3 regions of the Paenibacillus sp. JNUCC32 genome follow, and region 3 is predicted to be linked to each of the others. Evidence: riboswitches for the same ligand, from Rfam matches in the RefSeq annotation. Region 3 holds a riboswitch; each other region holds the start of a gene.
The links. A riboswitch is a leader RNA that binds a small molecule or an ion and turns the genes downstream of it on or off. The one in region 3 is predicted to bind cyclic di-AMP.

Region 1 (7,004 bases), 2.7 Mb from region 3:
GCTCGCCCGTTCCGTCCAATGCAGCCGAACCGGAATTGATCAAATGCAGGATGCCGTTCTCCGCCTTGCCTTCAAGCTTATAGCCGGTAACCCGTTCTACCGAAGCCGGACTCCAGTACGTCCGCACATCCGCGAAAATCTGTGCCGTATTGGTTAACAGGTATCCGAACAGCATGCCGACTCCGTTCAGGCTGTCATTCTCCGTTGCCACGATATACGGCGAACGTCTGCCGTTCCAATCGAAGGAGGAGTTGAGGATGGTCTCCAGAAAGTCTCCGTTCGGGGAGTGATCCGTCCATTGGCGCTGCCCCTGGAAACCGGAAGCGATCGCGCTGTGGCCTTGGGCTTCCTCTTCGAAACCAAGCTCCTTCAATCGCGGATTGCCGATCATCAAATCACGGGTGATCAGCGTCATTTTGACGACGGTTTCCCATTCGAGGTCCTTGCGCTCCCGGCTGTTCTGCAGATGATCCGGATTGTTATCCGGTCCTTCCGTACAGTTCTCCTTCACCCAAGCAAGCGCCTTCTCATACTCTTCAGGATCATAGATTCCTTCTTCCAAACGGCGCGTAAACTCGCTCATATCCACATATTCGTTCCGCATGCCCAGATATTCCTGGAAGAAGCTGTCGTCCACGATCGAGCCGGCGATGCCCATCGACACGGAGCCCATGGACAAGTACGATTGTCCGCGCATATAGGCCGCAGCCAGCCCGCTCCGCGCAAAGCGCAGGAGTTTCTCTTGAACGTCATCCGGAATGCGGGTATCCCCTTCATCCTGAACGTCTTCGCCATAGATGCCGAATGCGGGAAGTCCCTTCTGCGCATGGGCCGACAAGACGGCTGCCAAATACACCGCGCCCGGACGCCCTGTTCCGTTGAAGCCCCATACCGCCTTCGGACGCGAAGGATCCGCATCCATCGTTTCCGTTCCGTAACACCAGCAAGGCGTAACGGTTATCGTCAGGCCGACCTCGGCATTCTTGAACTTCTTGGCCGCTGCGGTCGCTTCGGCAACGCCGCCGATGCAAGTATCCGCAATCACGCATTCAACCGGCTCGCCATTCGGATATTTAAGCTCTTTCGTCAGCATCTCGGCGACGGCCTTGGCCAGATTCATCGTCTGTTCCTCAAGGGATTCCCTTACCCCTCTCCGTCTGCCATCTATCGTAGGGCGAATGCCGATTTTCGGAAACCCGTCCCGCCATCTGTAATCGTTTTCAATTGTCATGTATGTCACGCCTCCCTATAAGGATTATGACATCATTGTAAGTTGATTCGGGCTCAAGGATAACCCACTATGTTGTTATATCGGTCCCCAATTTCAGCAAGACAGTGTACCTATGCGTAAACGGGTTGCAAACGATTTCGGCATCGAGGAGCAATATGCATTATAATAGGAAAAGGATGCTGCTTTCAGGAGGGACGAGACCGTGCCAAAAATCGAAATCTCGCATAGTAAAAGCGATCACTTCCGCTTCATCAAAAATCCGCAGCTGCTCTTTGCCGGCCAGGTCGTGGACGAGGACTTCTTTTATGGCCCGCCCCAAATCCACGATTTCTGCGAGATCATCTATGTGGTTGAAGGTCGCGGAGAATTCACCATAGCAGGTAAAGTATATGAGCTTCACAAAGGCGATGTCGCCATCTATAACCCCGGCATTCCCCATGAGGAGAAATCCATCACGGACGGGCCTTTCAAGGTAATCTATTGCGGCGTGGATTCGCTTCACATTGAAGGGGTGCCACAGGGGATGCTGCTGCCGGCCTATGTCGAGCCGGTCATATCCTGCGAGAAATACGCTTATAAAGTGGAGAGCTATCTTTCCGAGATCCTCCGCGAATGCGATTCGCAGGTACTGGGATATGAAACGCTGAGCACGAACCTGCTGATGTCATTGATTACCGTGATTTATCGCATCGTGGACGTTAAACACCAATTCCAATCCTTGAAGGGCAAGAATGAAATCGCGCTGCGGACCAAGCACTTTATCGACGCCAACTACACCCAGAGCATCAGCCTCAAGGACATTGCCGATACGATGTATGTCAGCCAGCATTATTTATCCCATCTGTTCAAAAAAGAAGTCGGCGATTCCCCCTTCAATTACTTGATATCCCGCCGGATTGAAGAGGCCAAGCGCCTGCTGGCGGATTCCGAAATGCCGGTGCATGAGGTTGCTTCCCAAGTCGGCTACGGCAACGACAAGTATTTCTCGATGTTATTCAAGAAAATTACCGGTCAAACGCCAAGCTCGTTCCGGGAACAGAGCAAAATGGCCGTGGAGTGAAGGAATTTTCGTTTGTTTTCCTTTCAATAAAGCAGGCAGCCGCAATGGTACGGCTGCCTGCTTTATATATATTACTGTCATATGTCCTTCTATATCGTCAAAAGTATGGAGCATGCTTGATTTTGACGGGGCCGACCGTTTCGATCCTGCTCTGGCATCCGAGACGGTACCCCTCTTCGATTTCTTCCGGATCCAGGCGCCGTTCTTCGGCCAGATTGGGTTCGGACAGATACTCGATTCCCTCCACCACCATGCAGCGGCAGCGCGCACATGTCCCTCTTTTGCAAAAAGAGTTCCAATCCACCTCATTCCGCTCGGCCAAGTCAAGCACCGTCATGCCCAGAACAGGGGCCACGCTGCGCTGAACCTCGCGGCCCGTAAGCTCGATGATTCGGTCCGGCACGGCTTCCATTCTCTCTTCCGCTGCCGGGAGCGACGATTTCTCTCCGCTGTTCCCGCCCTTTTTGTTTTTCCAGAATTTAAACACGCCTTTATCCCCCTATGCATGTACAATCATCAGGTTATGTAGGAATTCCTTCAATTATTATACTGGAAAGTTTAAAAAATCAACATCCCTACTCTTATCGATTCTATGACATCATGCGATTGGAACTCTATGAAAATTTTGCTATACTAGCGTATGCTAGAGCAAATTCCATATTCTATGAGAATCATTCTATTATTTTATTGGGTTGGAGGGAAAACAATAGCATGCTGCATAAACCATTAGGAAAAACAGCCGTCGCTGCCGTTCTTGCCTTATCTCTGCTCGGAACCGCTCCCCATATCGGCCAGGTACAGGCTGCGCCTGCCATTTCGGTAAAGCTGGATGACGTTGCGCTTACATTCGATGCAGCTCCCAGGATAGACAAAGGGGTTACTTACGTGCCGTTCCGGACGGTCGGTGAAGCGCTGGGCATTCAAATCACGTGGAACAGCAAGACGCAAACGGTGAAGGCCATTGGCGAGGTGAAAGGTCAAACGACGGAAGTGCTGCTTCAAGTCGGAAGCACGAGCGCAACCGTCAACGGTAAAAAAGTGAAGCTGGCCGCTCCCCCTGTCCAACGGGAAGGTCGCGTTCTGATTCCGCTCAGCTCGTTCAGCAGCCAATTCGGCGTCAATGTCGGCTGGAATCAGGCGACTCGCACGGTCTCCCTCGTGTCGCCGCAGCGCGAAATGCATCTAAGAGCCTTTTATGCTTTGCAATCTTTCCAAGAGCGGGATCTCGTAGCATCCATGAATTCAGTCGCCTTCGGCTGGAGCCGCATTGATCGGGAAGGTCAGTTTACGCTTCAAGGCGACGAGTATCGTCTGCCTGCGGCGGCCGGCGACGTGACTCCGCAATCGATTGTTGCGGATGCAGCGGATCGGGAGATTAAACCGTACCTTATGGTTTACGCTTTGGACGGAAACGGCGAATTAACCAAAGTCCTCAGCGACAGCAGCCTTCGCCAAAAGTCCATTGAGGGCATCACGACCGCGGTGGCGGATAACGGATTCGGCGGCGTGGTGCTTGATTTCGAAGGGCTCGGTTTTAAACTGGATGCCGCGAAGCAGCAGAAGCTGCTTAATGATTACGTCAAGCAATTGAAAGCGGCATTGCCGAGCGACATTACTCTGTCCTTAGCCGTTCCGCCATTGAACAGCGCCTATAAAGGCTATGATTACAAGACGCTGGCCTCCCTTGCCGATGATCTCATCGTCATGGCGTATCAGTACAATCCGGTTGGCACCAAAGCCCAGGTTCCTGAACCCAACAGTCTGGTGGACCAAGCCATTCAGCAGGCACTTCAGGCAGGCGTTCCTAAGCAGAAGCTCCTGCTCGGCATCAGCTTAAGCAGCGAAACCGCCACATCCGTCGACGATAAGCTCGGCTTGGCCAAGCGCTATGATCTGAAAGGTGCCGCCTTCTGGCGTCTGGGCTTGTTCCGTTCCTATAATAATGGCATGGAAGCCGCCGTGAATGCCTCTGTCGTAAAAGAATAATCTAGTGAATCCTTTCGCAGAATCCCAAATTATAATCTTCTATAAAAAAGAAAGCCTGACAAGATCATCTCTTGTCAGGCTTTCCGGTTATGTATCGAACTCTAAACTGCTTATTCCAATTAGCTCGCGCTTCCTACCAGTTTAGCATAGTTCTCTTGGCTCAATACACGGCGCGCCGTTACATAACGCGGTTCGTAATAGGAGTCGCTAAGCTTGCTGATTCTTACGCCCTTGCTGCTGGAAGCATGCGCAAATTGTCCATCTCCAATGTAAACGCCCGCATGGGAAATGCCGCTTCCGCTTGTATTGAAGAATACCAAATCTCCGACTCTCAGGTCCTCGCGATCCACATGAACCCCGGCTTTAGCCTGACTCTGGGATGTGCGCGGAAGATCCATGTCGAAATTTCTAAACATATACAGAATAAATCCGGAGCAATCAAATCCGCTTGTCGTTGTTCCGCCCCATTTATAAGGCGTTCCTACCAATTGCTTCACTTGATGCTGAAAATTCGGTTGTTGATCAGCATAAGCTGATACGGCACCTGAAGAAAAAATAATTGCAGACCCAAGCAATGTGATGACAAATTTCTTCAAAATATGTTCTCTCCTTCGATGCCTACGGAGTTAGCTAAGGGTTCGGTTGAAGGTTCCCTATACTCTCTATGGTACAAGAATAATTCACCCAAGACGGTTCCCCCGTTTTCACAAACGAAATTCGGCAAAATTCATTAACATTTTGTAACCTTCTCTTAATATAGTATACAAGCAAGGATGCTGTCAATAATATCCTAGAAATCTATCACTATATGTTAATCAATGTCGTATAGGCTGAAAATTTTCATGTTTTTTCATTATGCCATCTCGCATACTCATGACAATTATGTAACACTCCATCGAACCTCCGGCGACGTTTTGTTAACGGGCATGCAACTTTTTTGCAGTTCGGAACGTTTACATATTCAGACAAGAAATCAAAGAGGTGATCCTTCGCTTATGAGTCAAATCACGATGGCTGAAGCTTTAGCAGTCCGGGCAGCAATCAATCGTCTCATGAATCAATTGATGTCGGAACGCTTGAACAACAGCAGCACGATCATTGAAAAAGGGGAAACGGCGGAGTATCCTGCTCGCAGCGTGGATGCCATTACGGAAGAGATCGAAGCCGCCGCAGCGGATTACAGAAAGCTGGATCTGCTGATGGCAATCTCCAACACGACGCAGACCATTAGTTGGAACGGCTCCGACATGACCATCATGGAGGCGATCGAGCTCGCCAAACAAATGCGCAGCGATATCGGACAGCTTGCCCATCTCGGCTCCCGCAAGAAACTGGAGCGCCAGAGCGGACGGGGAAGCGGAGATGGCGCCGTAACGCTGTTTAACGTGGCCCTATACGATCCGGAAGCTTATCAGGCGCAGGCGCGCAAGAAGGAACGCGAAGTGACCAGGCTCTCCTCACTGATCGAGCATGCCAACCATACGAGCATGATTACGTTCGACGCATCAAAATACATGGAGTAGCGGAATCCGCCGGCTCCAAGCCTGCAGGCCGCCTCGCGTGCGGGTTTGGAGCCGGCGGATTCCGTCGGCGGGCGGGAAAGTGCGGGCAACCGCTTATTGTTTGTCGGATACAAACAAACCTAATAGGAAACCAAAAACTCGACTCCAGTGAAAACGGATGACGGCTTACGGTTTACGCCTATCACCTGTCACAAGTTACGGACTTCGCTTACGCAAATATGATCGCTCCGTTTCCCGCTCTCTTCATGAATAATCAGAAAGCCGCCCTTGAGGGCGGCTTTTGTTGCCTTTTCTTTACGAATGTATTATTGGAACAAGGCTGCGGCTCCCACCAGGCCAACATCGTCCCGCAGTCCCGCAGGAACGATCTCGTAGGTTCCTAAATAAGACGGCATGACCAGCTTATCCGTCATTTCCCGAAGCTGCGGGAAAAGGAGCTCGCCTGCTCTGCTCACACCCCCGCCAACCACGATGCGATCGGGGTTGAAGCTGTGAATGACGTTAACCAGTCCAAGCGCCATGTAATAAACGGCACGATCGATGACCTCCACTGCGACGGGGTCATGAAGACGTTTAGCCTCGAATACATGCCTGGCGTTCACGCCTCCATCGGCTGCGGCCAGTTCGGAAATAACGCTGGTCTGGGTAAGCATCCGCTGGGATGCTGCCAGGCCGATGGCCGTTCCTGAAGCAAACACCTCCCAGCAGCCATGGCTGCCGCAATTGCACTGCGGACCGCTGGGATCAATGATATGATGCCCAAGCTCCCCTGCAAAGGAATTGCTGCCCAGAAACAGCTTGCCATCCAGCACGATGCCTGAACCGATGCCTGTGCTGAGCGTCACGTAAACCATGTTCGTCGACCCTCGGCCGGCACCTCTTACATATTCGCCCCATGCGGCTGCATTGGCATCATTCAGCACTTGTACTTCCGTATTCAGATCTCGTTCCATCCAGGCTTTGAGAGGGACGTTGGTCCATTCCGGCAAATTCGTGCCGTGAATGACAATGCCCTCCCGGCTGTTAACCGTTCCCGGCGAAGCCATGCCTACGCCTCGAAGCGGGTGGCCGCCCGACACGCTGCGAATCATGTTCGTAATTCTCGCGACCACTTCCTCGGCCGTACGCGCTCCGGCTGTCTCCATTTGCTCCCGGTTCAGCAGCTGTCCTTCGGAATCAAAGAGCGCTGCCGCGATCTTCGTAC
Region 2 (7,004 bases), 1.1 Mb from region 3:
AAGAACCGGGTGCGTTCGTATTTTACCGGGAGCCATAACGGGAAGACCCAGATGCTCGTTTCGGAAATCCGCGATTTCGAATACATCGTGACGGGCAGCAACATGGAAGCGTTAATTCTGGAGTGCAATCTGATCAAAACCCATCAGCCGAGATTCAATGTGCTGCTGAAGGACGATAAAACCTATCCCTACCTTAAAATAACGAATGAAGAGCATCCTCGCCTGGAAGTGACCAGGAGGGTGCTTAAAGATAAAGCCAAATACTTCGGTCCTTATCCGAACGCGTATGCGGCGCAGCAGACCAAAAAGCTGCTGGACCGGATGTATCCACTGCGCAAATGCGGCGTGATGCCGAAAGAGGTCTGCTTGTATTACCATATGGGACAATGCTTGGCTCCATGCGTGAAGGAAGTGCCGAAATCCGCCTATGAACAGATTACGGGAGAGATTACTTCCTTCCTGAGCGGCGGGCACGAAGAGATCAAGAAGGAACTGCAGCGAAAGATGCAGGAGGCCGCGGAGGATTTGTATTTCGAGCGTGCCAAGGAGCTGCGGGACCAAATCATCCATATCGATACCTTGATGGAGAAGCAGAAGATCACGACAACGGATACCCGGGATCGCGACGTGTTCGGTTATGCCGTGGACAAAGGCTGGATGTGCGTGCAGATTCTGTACATGCGCCAAGGCAAAATGGTGCAGCGCAACAAGTCCGTTTTTCCGTTCTACGGGGATGCGCACAGTGATTTCATGTCGTTCATAGCCCAGTATTACAGCGATAATCCTGCATTGCCGCAGGAAATTCTGCTGCCTGGGCCGCTGTTGGCAGAGGAGACCGGCTCCGAGACGGCCACTGATAGCGCCGGGGATCAGGGTGCCCGGAACGCAGACGAAGCCGCGGAAACGGAGAAGAAGCTGACCGCGGATACATCCGAAGAACAGCAGGAAGTCCTTGTCCAAGCCCAAGCTGAGCAGGCGGAGGCCGCTGGCCTCGTGGATGCTGCCGGGGGCGCTGCCGCCTTGCAGGAATGGCTGGGCGTGAAGGTTCACGTGCCGCAGCGGGGCTTGAAGAAACAGATGGTCGGCATGGCGTCGGATAACGCGAAGGTGTCGCTGGACGAGAAATTCCGCTTGATTGAGCGCGATGAAGAACGGACCTCGGTTGCAGCGGCCAATCTGGGCGAGGTGATCGGCCTCCAGTCGCTGAACCGGATCGAGGCGTTTGATAACTCGAACATCCAGGGCGCAAATCCGGTATCGGCCATGGTCGTATTCACCAACGGGAAACCGGATAAGAAGGAATATCGCAAATATAAGATTCGTACCGTGCAGGGGCCGGACGATTACGATACGATGCGTGAAGTGATCCGGCGGCGGTACGAGCGTGTATTGAAGGAGAATCTGCCGCTTCCGGACCTCATTGTCGTCGATGGGGGGAAGGGACAGATCTCAGCAGCCATCGACGTGCTGGAGAATGAACTGGGGCTGTTCGTCCCGGTCTGCGGGCTTGTGAAGGATGCCAAGCATAAAACGGCGCAGCTGATGGTCGGAGACCCGCCGGAGCCGGTGTCGCTGCCTCGGGACAGCCAGGAGTTCTATTTGCTCCAGCGCATTCAGGATGAGGTTCACCGTTTCGCGATTTCCTTCCACCGCGAGCAGCGCGGGAAATCGATGGTGACGTCCAAGCTGGATTCGATCCCAGGCATCGGGGAGAAGCGCCGCAAAATGCTGCTGAAGCATTTTGGCTCGGTCAAAAAAATAAAAGAGGCTTCAGTCGAAGACTTCAAGCCCCTTTCCATCGGTGAAAAATTAGCAACGGATATTCTTAATGCACTTCGTGAGGAGGAGTCGTGACATACGGCTTCTCTTTTTTTGTCGGGTTGAAACGGTAAATCGCATAGGCGACAATCGCCGGAAGCACCATGTAAAAAGCGCCGGTCAGCAAGTTGGCTGCATCCTTGAGCATGATCAGGCTGATGCCCATCAGGATGCTGTTGAAGATGACATGGGAGAACATCGCCGCCAAATACCCGTATTTCAAGAAGATGTAGCTGAACAGCAAACCGATGATGACCAGCTCAATCGGCCGGGAGATCACGGGGTATATCGGATAGAGCGTATGTCCCAGTGCCCAGATAAGCGAGGTGATCAAGCTTGCAACAAAGGTGTTGCGGACGATCTTTTTCACCATCTTGATGCCGAACAGCCGGTACACGGCCTCCTCGGATATGCCGGCCAGCCAGGCCATCAACGGAAACAGCCAAGGATACAGCATGTTGTAAGGCGATTGCGTCGCATCCGTGGTGGACCATGTATTCAGGGTCAGACCAAGACCGATAAAGATGACGGATTGGACGCCAAGCAGGATGAAGGCCCACATATACCCCAGCTTCATGCTGTCCAGCACGTAATGCCCGTATCCGGGTTCTTTGGCACGCGGCCATGGATTGAGTCCGTCTTCTTTATGCCACAGCCCGCTGCCGCCGACAAGGGAAAAATAGAGCAGGGCGGAGAAGACGAGCGAATAGACGGCATAGAAAATCATCATCCCGAGCACGCCGGTTTGCGACATGCCTTCGGATTTGAAAACGGGAATCAGATTATACGTATTCAGCATTTGAATGACGAACAGCAGCGCGGATAAGAACAGGCCGCGCTTAAATGAGGTGTAGGCCCTGGTCTTCACGCTGTACACAATCGCAAGAATGCCCAGGATTAGGGTGAACAGGCCGTACCCTGCGAGCGTCAGCAGGGTGGCATCCTGCGTCTGCTTGTTGACATAAGCAGAGTGGGCGGCTGGCACCGAGAAGGAGGGCTCATAAGAGCGCAATTTCCCCTGCTCGAAGGTGAAGCGGTGCTCCAGCCTGGAGTCCCCGATCCTGGATTCAGGGTCCACATATTTGAGACGGGGCTCCCCTTCCTTCGTAACCAGCTCCAGATTCGACAGGTCATAACCCGCCCGCTGAAGCCATGGCTCCGCCAGCGCCTGCTTCTCGGCCAATGTCATGCCGTCCTCAACGACGAGCAGCATCTGCCTCTGAATCTCGCCCTTGTTCAGCTCGATCCGGTCAAAGCTGGAACGGGCATAATCATACGAGAATCCGACGATGCCGGAATTCTGCATGTGCACGTCCACATTGAGGGCATCGCCTCCAGGCTCGCTGAAGCGAACGCGGTATACGTCATAGGGATATTTGGCTTCATAGGTTTTGTTATATTCCGAAAGCCTCTTCTCCTTCGCCAGATATCCGTAAAGTTCCGATTTGGATTGATATGTAACCAAGGCTTCGTCCGTGTCCGCAGCCGCAAACTGCAGATGCTCCTGAGCAAACCTTGAAGCTGCCTGCCGAGCCTGCTCCTTGGAAATGATATCCGGTGAGGCCATCTCGGCATCGTCCGGATTCGCCCACGGAAATACCTGAAATAATAGGAACAGAATCAGGCCGACTGCGGCAGGCGCGATGAGCTGCTTCAGATTGGGCTTCAGCTTCAAGGGCTCTCTTGCACGATTCATGAAATTCCTCCTCTAAGAAAGTTGATACTCCCACTGGTATTCGATATGCCTGATTAAGAACGCATAGAGTCAATATAACATAGTATGAAAGCCATAAGCAGCTTATCCCAATTATCGGAATATTGAAATAAATCGATGAAAATGAATGAAAGGTTTCGAAAACGTTAGAGAACCCTACGCTTGTATTCTTGAATATGCCCAATTCGCGCTCTTTTAAAGATATTTCGGGCGAAAAACGGCATTGGGTTACGTAACGGATTGAGTTATAATCACATCATGCTTGAAGGAACCGAATATTCCAGCCGAATTTCGTAATGAAAATGGGGGAACCATGTAATTGGGGTGAATTTCATTATTCCCGGAATAATGAATAGGGCGACCTGTGGAAATGCCCGAATCCGTCAGCTAACCTCGTAGGCTGTTGCACAGGAACCAGACCGAAAGGCACTGCGTTTTCCAGTGTCTTTTTTCGTTGATTTTTTTAAAGAAGGTGTCCGATTGAACGCTAAATTAAACTGGCTTACATTGTCTCCGCCTCAAATTCTCGTGCTTGGTTTTGCGGCCATCATCTTCATCGGGACCGGGCTGTTAATGCTGCCAATCTCGACGACGACGGGCGAACCGCTTGGATTTACTGACGCCTTGTTCACTTCGACCTCGGCAACGTGCGTAACGGGCCTGGTCGTGGTGGATACGGGAACGACATTCAGTTCCTTCGGAGAAGTCGTGATCATGCTGCTGATTCAAATCGGCGGGCTCGGATTCATGACGATGGCTACTTTATTCGCCTTGGTTCTGAAAAGACGCATATCGCTCAAAGACCGTCTAATCTTACAGGAAGCGATGAATCAGTCCTCGATGGAAGGCATCGTAAGGCTGATACGCAGAGTATTGCTGTACTCCCTCGTCATCGAGGCCTGCGGCGCAGTCATTTTATCGATTCGTTGGGCGTTTGATATGCCGCTGGGCCGGGCGATCTATTACGGTGTTTTTCATGCGGTGACGATGTTTAACAACGCCGGCTTCGATTTGTTTGGCGATTTTCGGAGTTTGACCGGGTATGTATACGATCCGGTAGTCAACTTCGTCGTGATGTTCTTGATTGTTTCCGGGGGCATTGGATTTATTGTGCTGTCCGATCTGATCGATTATCGAAAACAGCGGAGGCTCTCCCTGCACTCCAAGGTGGTGCTCACGATGACGGCTGCCTTGCTTGCGGTCGGATTTATCGTCATTCTCATATTTGAATTTACCAATCCGAGAACGCTGGGTTCCCTGAACTGGGGCGGAAAATTCTTCGGCGCGTTATTCCAATCCGTAACGCCGCGTACGGCGGGCGCGAATACTATAGATATTACGGGGCTCAGACAGGCAACGCAATTTTTTATCGTCATCCTGATGTTTATCGGAGCATCTCCAGGGTCAACCGGCGGCGGCATCAAAACCACGACCTTTACCATTATGGTAGGGGCGGTCATCGCGATGATGCGCGGGCGGGAAGACATCGTCATGTTCCGTTATCGCCTGGCCCAGGAGCGGGTGCTGAAGGCACTGACCATTGCCTTGCTGGCCCTGCTGCTCGTTCTAACCGTCTCGATGATTCTGTCGACGACAGAGGAAGGGGACTTCCTGGAGATTCTATTCGAAACGACATCCGCCTTCGGTACGGTAGGTCTCTCCATGGGCTTAACGCCCGATTTGACCGTGTTCGGCAAGATCCTGATCAGCCTTACGATGTTTGCGGGTCGATTGGGGCCGTTGACGCTTGCTTATGCACTGGGGCCGAAAAAGGGTAAAGAATTATATCGTCATCCGGAAGGCAAAATGATAATTGGATAAGGGGTATAGGAGAGACATGAAACCAAAGCAATTTGCAATCATCGGTTTGGGGCGATTTGGCGCCAGTCTGGCGCTGGAGCTGATGGAACAGGGATATGAGGTGCTCGGCATCGACCGGAACGAAGAGGTCGTCGAGGACATGAGCGAGCTGCTGACGCATACGGTGGTGGCGGACGCGACGGATGAGGAAGTGCTTAAATCGCTTGGCATCCGCAACTTCGACTGCGGGATCGTTGCGATCGGGAACGACATTCAGATGAGCATCCTCTCCGCCATCCTGTTGAAAGAGCTGGGTGTCGCGATGGTCGTTGCCAAGGCGATATCGGTGCTGCACGGCCGGGCGCTGGAGAAGCTTGGCGTGGACCGGGTCATCTTTCCCGAACGGGATATGGGGATCCGGGTAGCGCACCAGCTCGTGACGCCAAACCTGCTTGATTATATCGAATTATCCAAGGATTATCTGATTGTGGAGATGACGGTCACGGACTGCATGGACGGAAAAACGCTGAGCGAGCTTAATACGAGGGTCCGGTACGGCGTCAGCGTGGTGGCGCTGAATAAACAGTCCGGCATTATCGTTGCTCCGACGGCCATGGACGTCGTGAATTCCGGCGACATTATGGTCGTCATCGGCTCCAATGACAACGTGGACCGCTTTGAGTCCGAAGTCGTGAATATGCTCGAAAAATAAATATAGTAGAAAAAAACTGACGATTGCGAAATATCGTCAGTTTTTTTTCGATTTATCTTCCTCCAGCTTGCGGAACAGGATCTCCGTTTCTTCGATCCAGCGGCTGGCCGCCTTGCTCAGCTCCGAGGCTTGACCGTAGATCAGCGAAGTCGTTCGCCGGGTTTCGATGAGTGCCGGAATATGAATGTCGACGAGCCCGTTATCAGACAGCAGCTGCGGCCTCAGATAGGATTTGGGCAGCAGCGCGGCCGCCTTGCAGGTCGGGATCAGCCTGACGATCGCTTCGAAGGAGTCGATCTCCATCCGGATATCGGGCATGATGCCCCAGCGGTGAAACAGATCGTCCGTCAGCTTGCGGTACCAGGTTCCGGTCGAAAATATGATCATTGGCAAGCCTTGAAGCTGTTCGATGCCCACATCCTCGATTTCCGCCAGCGGATGTGAAGACGGGATGACAAGCTCCAGATGGTCATCGAACAGCGGGATGCAGTTCAAGCCCGGCTGGTTGATGGATGAAGCAACAATGCCGACATCGACCCGTTTATCCCTTACATAAGACACGATTTCATGGGTCTTGCCGGTGATGAGCTTGATTTCGGCTGACGGATGACGCTCCATGAAGGCATTGACCAGCGGGGGCAGGGTGGTCTGCAGCGTGGTCAGACTGGCGCCCAGGTTAATCGAGATTTGGTCCCCTTCCCGGTAATGGGCCAAGGTCTGCAAGAATTTGATCTGCTGCTGGCGCTGCTCCAGGGCGAAGGTATACACAATCTGCCCAATTGAGGTAAGCTCCAGCCTTTTGCCGCGGCGGTTGAACAGCTGCAGTCCGAGCTGGTCCTCCAGTTTGGCTATTTTTCGGGACAGGGCCGGCTGTGACAGGTTGAGCAGCTTGGAGGCTTGATTGATGCTGGATTGCTCCACGACGACGGCGAACACGTCCAGTTCTTCGAACATGGAAAT
Region 3 (7,004 bases):
CATCGTCGTCCCGCCGGAGTCGGGCAACGGTGCAGGCGGCATGGAATACCCGACGCTGGTCACGGCCTTCGGGGCCAAGAACGATTCGCCGGGTTATGAGCTCGAACGGACCGTAATTCACGAGATCGCCCACCAATATTTTTACGGAATGATCGCAAGCAACGAATTTGAGGAAGCGTGGCTGGACGAGGCCTTTGCAACCTATGCAGAAGAAAGAGTGATGGAGAAAGAATACGGCATTACCTCCAACACCGCTGCTCAAGGAGCATCGATTACCTCCCCTGCCCCGCTGAAGATGGAGTCCTGGAAATACAGCTCACACGAGAACTACGCGCTGAATGTTTACACGAGAGGCAAGCTGGTGCTGCAAGGCATTGAACGGCAGGTCGGTCCACAGATGATGGGGAAAATCATGCATACCTATGCCCAGAAATACCGTTTCAAGCACCCAACCACGTCTGATTTTCAGAAAGTCGTCGAGCAAGTAAGCAAAACCTCCTGGCAATCGTATTTTGACCAATATGTATATGGAAGCCAAATGGCCGACGTCGCCATCGATGTGATCAAAACCAAAAATAAAGGCACGTCAGACCATCCGCGGTATGAATCCACGGTCAAGATTACGAGCAAGGACGGAGATATAACCGATGTGCCTATCGTGTTCGCCTTTGAAGACGGCAAAACGGTGGAGCGAACCTGGAGCGGCAAGGACGGAAAAGTTACGTACACCCTGGAGTACAGCACCCCGCTCGCCTGGGCCATGGTTGATCCGAAATACTCCATCGTTCTGGAGAATAGACACATCAATAACTATATGAAGGCAGGAATGGATCCGAAGGTGGTCACACGCTGGAATCTCAGTATTACCAAGCTTGTGGAGACGTTGTTCGGCAGCCTGTCATGGTGAGGGGGGAGCACATGAAAAGTTATGCAGGCCAAGGGTGGATCAGTGTTAAAGACCAATTATACGTCTCCATTCTGCTGTTCTTGTACCGCATGCTGTGGGGATATTGCCTGTACCGGCTTGTAAAATCGGCAGTCGTCCCCCTGCTGATGCGGTATCCGGATTCTGCCCCTAACGAGCTTAGCCGCCTGTTATTCTTCTACGAGGGCGAGATGAGTCTGTCGTTAAGCGGCACGGTCCATACCTATGGTTGGCTTCTGGCCGCTCTGCTCCTGATCCGGATGGTATGTACCCCGCTCATTCGGGCAGGCATCTTCTATAACCTCCACCAGGAGGCCAAGGGCGAGCGCGGATTATTCTTCTTCACCGGCATGCAGAAGCTATGGAAGCCCGTTACGGTATTTTATCTGATCGAACTTGTTCTTACCTTTGTGCCCGGATACTGGATTCTGCCCAAAATCCTTCCGATTCTGCTGAACGGGATCCATGAGCCGGTTCTGCTGCTTCATGCGCTGCCTCATGCAGCCGGATGGTTTCTGTACGCCTATCTGATTCGCCTGTTATTGCTCTATATGCAATTCGGCCGTACGGACAATTCCGGCATGATCAGCTCCGTTCTTGCGCTCTTCCGCCGACTGGGCACGGCTGTGCTGTTATCCCTTACCGTTGGCGGATCGGCCTGCGTCATTCTTTTGCTCCTAAGCTCGGCATCGCTCTTCTGGGCGGGATTGATTGGCTTGATTATTCAGCAAGCCTCTTATTTTCTGAATGGACTCTTCCAAATTTGGGTAATTTCCGCCCAATACCATTTGTGGCGGGATTCTTCCTCGCAGCATGCCTAATCGTTACATTTCGTTACCATCATATGATAAACAAGCTCGTAAATATGCTGTAATCGGAAGCGACACATTTCTCTCTCGGACTTGATTTTACAAAGAATAGAAGCTCATTTTTCCTCAATATTACATTTTCCGATGGCCAAATTACAAAAAAACCTGATCCCGCATGATGGGGACAGGTTTTTTTGTATAAAAATGAGCTTTCCTCATTTGCCAAATTGTTAATACTCTGCTAAAATAACGAATATGTTAGTAACAACTTTGTCATCTTTACTGTAACTTTTTGCTGGAACTATGTAATTTCGTTAAGCATGTTGGAACGTCAGACGTCTATGAATGGGTTCATCAACATTTTAAGGAGCCGAATTCCCATGATTGGGAAGCGGGGGATCCGTTTTGGGTGAATTGATCTCGCAAGAGAGGGATCATAGGGGACCTTCAACCGAACCCTTAAGCTAACCTCGCAGGCAATGGAAGGAGCTTTTTGTTTTGAAAAAGAAGTTAACGGCCATTTCTCTAGGCCTGGCCCTCGCACTCACATTAGGGACCGGAAGCGCTTTCGCCGATTCCAAATTAAATACTGCAATCAAACCAGCCATTGGTGTCTCTTATAAAACAGGTGGAACCACAACGAATGGTTTTGACTGCTCCGGATTCACCAGCTATATCTACAAGAAACTTGGTCTAAGCCTGCCGCGCACGTCTGGAGCTCAATACAAAGTCGGTACGGCCGTAGCCAAGAGCAAGCTGAAAGCTGGCGATCTCGTGTTTTTCAACACATCCGGCAGAGGTGTATCTCATGTGGGTATTTATGTTGGGGGCGGCAAATTCGCTCATTCCTCATCCTCGCGCGGTGTCATCATCAGTCCGCTGAGCCAGAGCTATTACGCCAATCGATACGTAGGTGCTAAGCGAGTCATGAGTCAGTCTACGTACAAGTCTGTAGCTGTGAACTACAATTAATTATTGGAACTTCATTGATTTATCCTTTACAAGAAGCCCTGGGCGTATGAGATTGTGCCGATCTCATCCAGCGGCTTTTTCTTTTTTCTGCCTCTGTGTATACCTTTATAACGTTTGGGACAACGAAAAAGTTCCCACTTTTCGAGAAAAAAAGAAAATTATTATGCAAATTCTCTTCGCATCCTCAAGTCATTGCATCTTCTACCCTTTATATACCCTCCTCTCCCTTCATTAAACACCCTAATGGAAAAATATTGATTTTATTTTCTGAGGACTACTACGAGCAGCGATACGTAGATGCCGAACGCATCATGAGCAATGATCAGTATGAAAAGTCGACCGGAGAATCTCCCAAGCTTCGATGTCTTATCCTCGTCCTGCCCATACATATCCGTTTGCCCGTCAAAGGAGACCTACTTCTCTTGGACGGGCTTTTTGAATGCGGCTAGAATGTTTGAGAAATGGGGTATAATTTAATTTGTAATTATGACAGGGGGACTTTGCCAATGGATGCAGCACCGATTTCATTTCATACGGTGGTCATGCGTGAAGAGCACGCGAAAGAAATATGCGCCTGGACCTATCCTCCTCCCTATAACATTTACGGTTTTCTTCCCTGGGAGCAGATGAAGGGGCTTGAGATCGAGTTTGGGGATCCGGACATCCGCCGGGAACAGTACATTTCGATTTTGGATGAACGGAAGACGCTATGGGGATTTGCCCAGCTGTTTCCGATGCATGAGGTTACGCGGATCGGGCTGGGCATGCGGCCTGATTGGTGCGGGCGGGGAATGGGTAAACGGTTTATGCAGACGATTGTCCGGGAAGCGAGGCGGAGGCGGCCTGCCGATGAGATCGACCTGGAGGTAATGACCTGGAATGAGCGCGCGATCCGTGCATACGAAAAGGCGGGCTTTCATATCACCGATACGTACGAGCGCCTTACACCGACGGGAAACGCCCTTTTCCACTGCATGGTGTATGAGCCTCCGGCAAATGAGGAATAGTAATCCTTGTCTATATGAAAAAGCACAATTTTGTGTACTTTTTATGAAGGCGCGCGGTATAGTTGCTTTTTTTGTCACAACTGGCTATGCTGTCTATGGATGTTGGTTTATAATGGAGACAAGTGCAAAAGTGCAGTATACATAGAAGGGACGATATGACGATGCAAAAATGGATCATGAGCGGATTGTTCTTCGTCGCATGTGCGTTGGCTATTGCGCTGATGTTTACGCTCCCAGGCAAGGAACAGGTAGCTCAGGAAGAGAAGCCGACTATGCCGGAAGTGACTCTGGATGCTGCCGCAGCCGAAGCCACACTGAAAGCAAGCTGCATCAGCTGTCATGGTGACCAACTTCAAGGCGGCGCTGGACCGGCTTTGAATCAAGTAGGCGGACACATGGATGCGGACGCTATCTTCAACGTTGTAACCAAAGGCCGTAAGGGTATGCCTTCCTTTAAGGATCAACTTAAGCCTGACGAAATCGCAAACATCGCGCTGTACCTTGCTGAGAAAAAATAAATCAGCTTATACGCAAAACACGCTTGAACCTGGAGAACCTCCCGGCGCAAGCGTGTTTTTACATATTGGGGAGCTATGACCGGATGGATCCGTCTCCCGTCTATTGTCCTGATTTGCCGTCCTTGGAACGGCTTTTCTCGTAGGCCTCGTTAAACTGCTGCGCTTCCTTAATATCCACAGCCGTAATGCCGCCGTCGTCCCAGGAAGTGAGACGCAGCGTAACGACTTTATAATCTATGGTGATATAGGGGTGATGTCCGAAAGCTTCCGAAATAGCTGCCACTTCATCAACAAAAGCGATTCCCTTCATGAAGGAGGAGAAGGTATACTTCCTGACGATCCATCTCCCTTGTTCAAATTCCCAACCCTCAAGCTTTTCCAGATGAGCCTCTACTTCTTGCTGCGTATAAAGCATCTTTTATCTTCCTCCCCGAAAAAAACCTATCGTAAAGCCGACTGACACGTGTATGGGCTTCTGTCATCTATTCTATTCTGCCCTGTTTCCGTTGATAACTGGAGTGATTACACAAGAGCCACAAAGGCCAACTCTTCTTCACCGATCAAAATATGTATTCGATGGTTATTCTGGTCATGCATGACCACGCCGCTGCCGACGCTAATCACCGGCTCCGTGCCCAGCGCATAGAACAAATCCTCCGCCAGCGCCTCATGAACCTCATTCCGCTCGGCTTCGCCCAGATTGCCCCAATCCTCCGCTTCCATTTCAAAGAAAACGTAGCTGTCGGAAATTCGCCCGACGGCTTCGGTCAATTCCGCGAGGATTTCGCCGTAATCCCTTCCGTGCTTCACACCCATCTCAATCACTCCTTTCCTTACCGTACTAAGCTTCGTTTCCCTTCCTTCCATTATACCGGAAATTACAACTAAAAAAAAAAGCCCGACCTGACGATAAATAGGATAACGCCCCACAAAAGGGGCCCGGTTCTCCATGAGAGCCGTTCTGACGAATGGATTCGTTATTTTATTTCTCACGGATGAGGTGTGGTATGGAAATTTCAACAATTATAGGCTTAATCATCGGTATCGTCGCGGTACTGGTGGGCATGATTCTTAAAGGTGCCTCCCTTCTCGCTTTGTATAACCCGGCAGCCTATCTAATCATTCTTGGCGGTACGGCAGCAACTTTATTCATCGGATTTCCGTTATCCGAGCTGAAAAAGATTCCGAAGCTGGTCAAAATGACCTTCGTGAAACAGAACCTGATGGACAAGACGGACATGATCAAGCTGTTCATGGAATGGGCTTCGATTACGCGCCGTGAAGGTCTGCTGGCTCTGGAAACCAAAGTCGATGAGATCGATGACAGCTTCCTGCGTAACGGAATGCGCATGATTATCGACGGCAACGATCAGGAATTCGTACGCGATGTATTGATGGAAGATATCAACGCCACGGAAGAGCGCCATCGTTCCGGCTCGCTGATCTTCTCCCAGGCCGGCATGTATGCACCTTCCCTCGGAGTACTCGGAGCCGTTATCGGTTTGATCGCTGCACTATCCCATATGGAAGACATGGGCGAGCTTGCCCATGCCATCGGGGCTGCGTTTATTGCTACCCTGCTCGGTATCTTCACCGGTTATGTCATCTGTCACCCGATTGCGAACAAACTCAAGCGCCTATCCAAGCGCGAGGTTGAAATTCGACTGATGATGGTAGAAGGCCTGCTGTCCATTCAATCCGGTGTATCCACCATTGCAATCAATCAGAAGCTCTCCGTGTTCCTGACACCATCCGAACGCGCTGAGCTCAGCGAGAGGGAGGCTGGTGCTAGTGAGCAAAAAGACTAGACACGAGCCACACGAGGAGCATGCCGACGAATCCTGGCTTCTTCCGTACGCAGACCTGCTGACATTGCTTCTGGCCCTGTTCCTGGTTTTGTATGCCATGAGCGCGACGGATGCACGCAAATTTCAAGAAATGAGCGAAGCCTTCAGCGTTGCTCTCACCGGCGGAACCGGCGTGCTGGATTACAGCAAGACCGAGCCCAGCGACACCCCGCCTAATATTAACGATCATAAAGCGACAACCCCTTCCGTTCCAGCAACAACGCCCGACCAACGTCGTGCCGAGTTGATGCGTCAGGAACAAGAGGATCTGGAGAGGCTGAAGAAACAGCTCGATAATTATATTAAAAATAACGGTTTAACCTCAGAGCTCAGCACCAAGTTAAACCACTCCCAGCTGGTCATTACGATCCGGGATAATGCCCTGTTCCCGTCCGGCGAAGCCGTGGTGAAGCCGGAGGCCCGTAAACTGGCCAAGGCCATATCGCAAATGCTTCACAAATTCCCGGATTATGAGATCATTGTTTCCGGTCATACGGATAATGTGCCGATTTCCAACAGCAAATATCCGTCCAACTGGGATTTAAGCTCGGATCGGGCATTGCAGTTCATGAAGATTCTGCTCACCAACTCGGAACTGGACCCTAAACGGTTCATGCCGATCGGTTATGGAGAATACCATCCGATCGCCGATAACAACACCGCTGTTGGACGAGCGAAGAACCGTAGGGTTGAGGTATCCATTATACGTAAATACCAGGATAGCGCAACGTTTACCAGCGTTAATGAATAACCGGTATAATGAACGGTCTAACCGACTATAACACACCCTAAACAACCGATGCATCTGGCCTCCAGATCTCATCGGTTGTTTTCTTTTTACACAAGGGTTTCACAAAGCCGGTACACCATAATTGCTACTCGAGCTTATAGTTCAGCAGCCGGCCAAGCTCTTCCTTCTCTTTGTC

Region 1: linked by a shared signal. The riboswitch ahead of JNUCC32_RS06245 (C40 family peptidase) and the one ahead of JNUCC32_RS24615 (C40 family peptidase) in region 3 are both predicted to bind cyclic di-AMP.
Region 2: linked by a shared signal. The riboswitch ahead of JNUCC32_RS29770 (TrkH family potassium uptake protein) and the one ahead of JNUCC32_RS24615 (C40 family peptidase) in region 3 are both predicted to bind cyclic di-AMP.

What each region holds. Positions count from the first base shown of each region.
Region 1 covers NZ_CP062260.1:1,347,502-1,354,505, reverse strand. The annotation lists gene JNUCC32_RS06265 (L-fucose isomerase) at 1-1,231, opposite strand, end outside; gene JNUCC32_RS06260 (AraC family transcriptional regulator) at 1,434-2,291, shown strand; gene JNUCC32_RS06255 (2Fe-2S iron-sulfur cluster-binding protein) at 2,389-2,778, opposite strand; gene JNUCC32_RS06250 (stalk domain-containing protein) at 3,003-4,277, shown strand; gene JNUCC32_RS06245 (C40 family peptidase) at 4,397-4,873, opposite strand; cyclic di-AMP (ydaO/yuaA leader) riboswitch at 4,877-5,010, opposite strand; gene JNUCC32_RS06240 (hypothetical protein) at 5,273-5,800, shown strand; gene JNUCC32_RS06235 (ROK family protein) at 6,106-7,004, opposite strand, start outside.
Region 2 covers NZ_CP062260.1:6,688,637-6,695,640, forward strand. The annotation lists gene uvrC (excinuclease ABC subunit UvrC) at 1-1,854, shown strand, start outside; gene JNUCC32_RS29765 (CPBP family intramembrane glutamic endopeptidase) at 1,826-3,514, opposite strand; cyclic di-AMP (ydaO/yuaA leader) riboswitch at 3,805-3,949, shown strand; gene JNUCC32_RS29770 (TrkH family potassium uptake protein) at 4,013-5,353, shown strand; gene JNUCC32_RS29775 (potassium channel family protein) at 5,370-6,044, shown strand; gene JNUCC32_RS29780 (LysR family transcriptional regulator) at 6,081-6,998, opposite strand.
Region 3 covers NZ_CP062260.1:5,574,280-5,581,283, forward strand. The annotation lists gene JNUCC32_RS24605 (M1 family metallopeptidase) at 1-907, shown strand, start outside; gene JNUCC32_RS24610 (hypothetical protein) at 919-1,746, shown strand; cyclic di-AMP (ydaO/yuaA leader) riboswitch at 2,093-2,228, shown strand; gene JNUCC32_RS24615 (C40 family peptidase) at 2,233-2,706, shown strand; gene JNUCC32_RS24620 (GNAT family N-acetyltransferase) at 3,213-3,713, shown strand; gene JNUCC32_RS24625 (c-type cytochrome) at 3,875-4,231, shown strand; gene JNUCC32_RS24630 (4a-hydroxytetrahydrobiopterin dehydratase) at 4,332-4,646, opposite strand; gene JNUCC32_RS24635 (hypothetical protein) at 4,754-5,047, opposite strand; gene motA (flagellar motor stator protein MotA) at 5,239-6,039, shown strand; gene motB (flagellar motor protein MotB) at 6,023-6,829, shown strand; gene rluF (23S rRNA pseudouridine(2604) synthase RluF) at 6,954-7,004, opposite strand, start outside.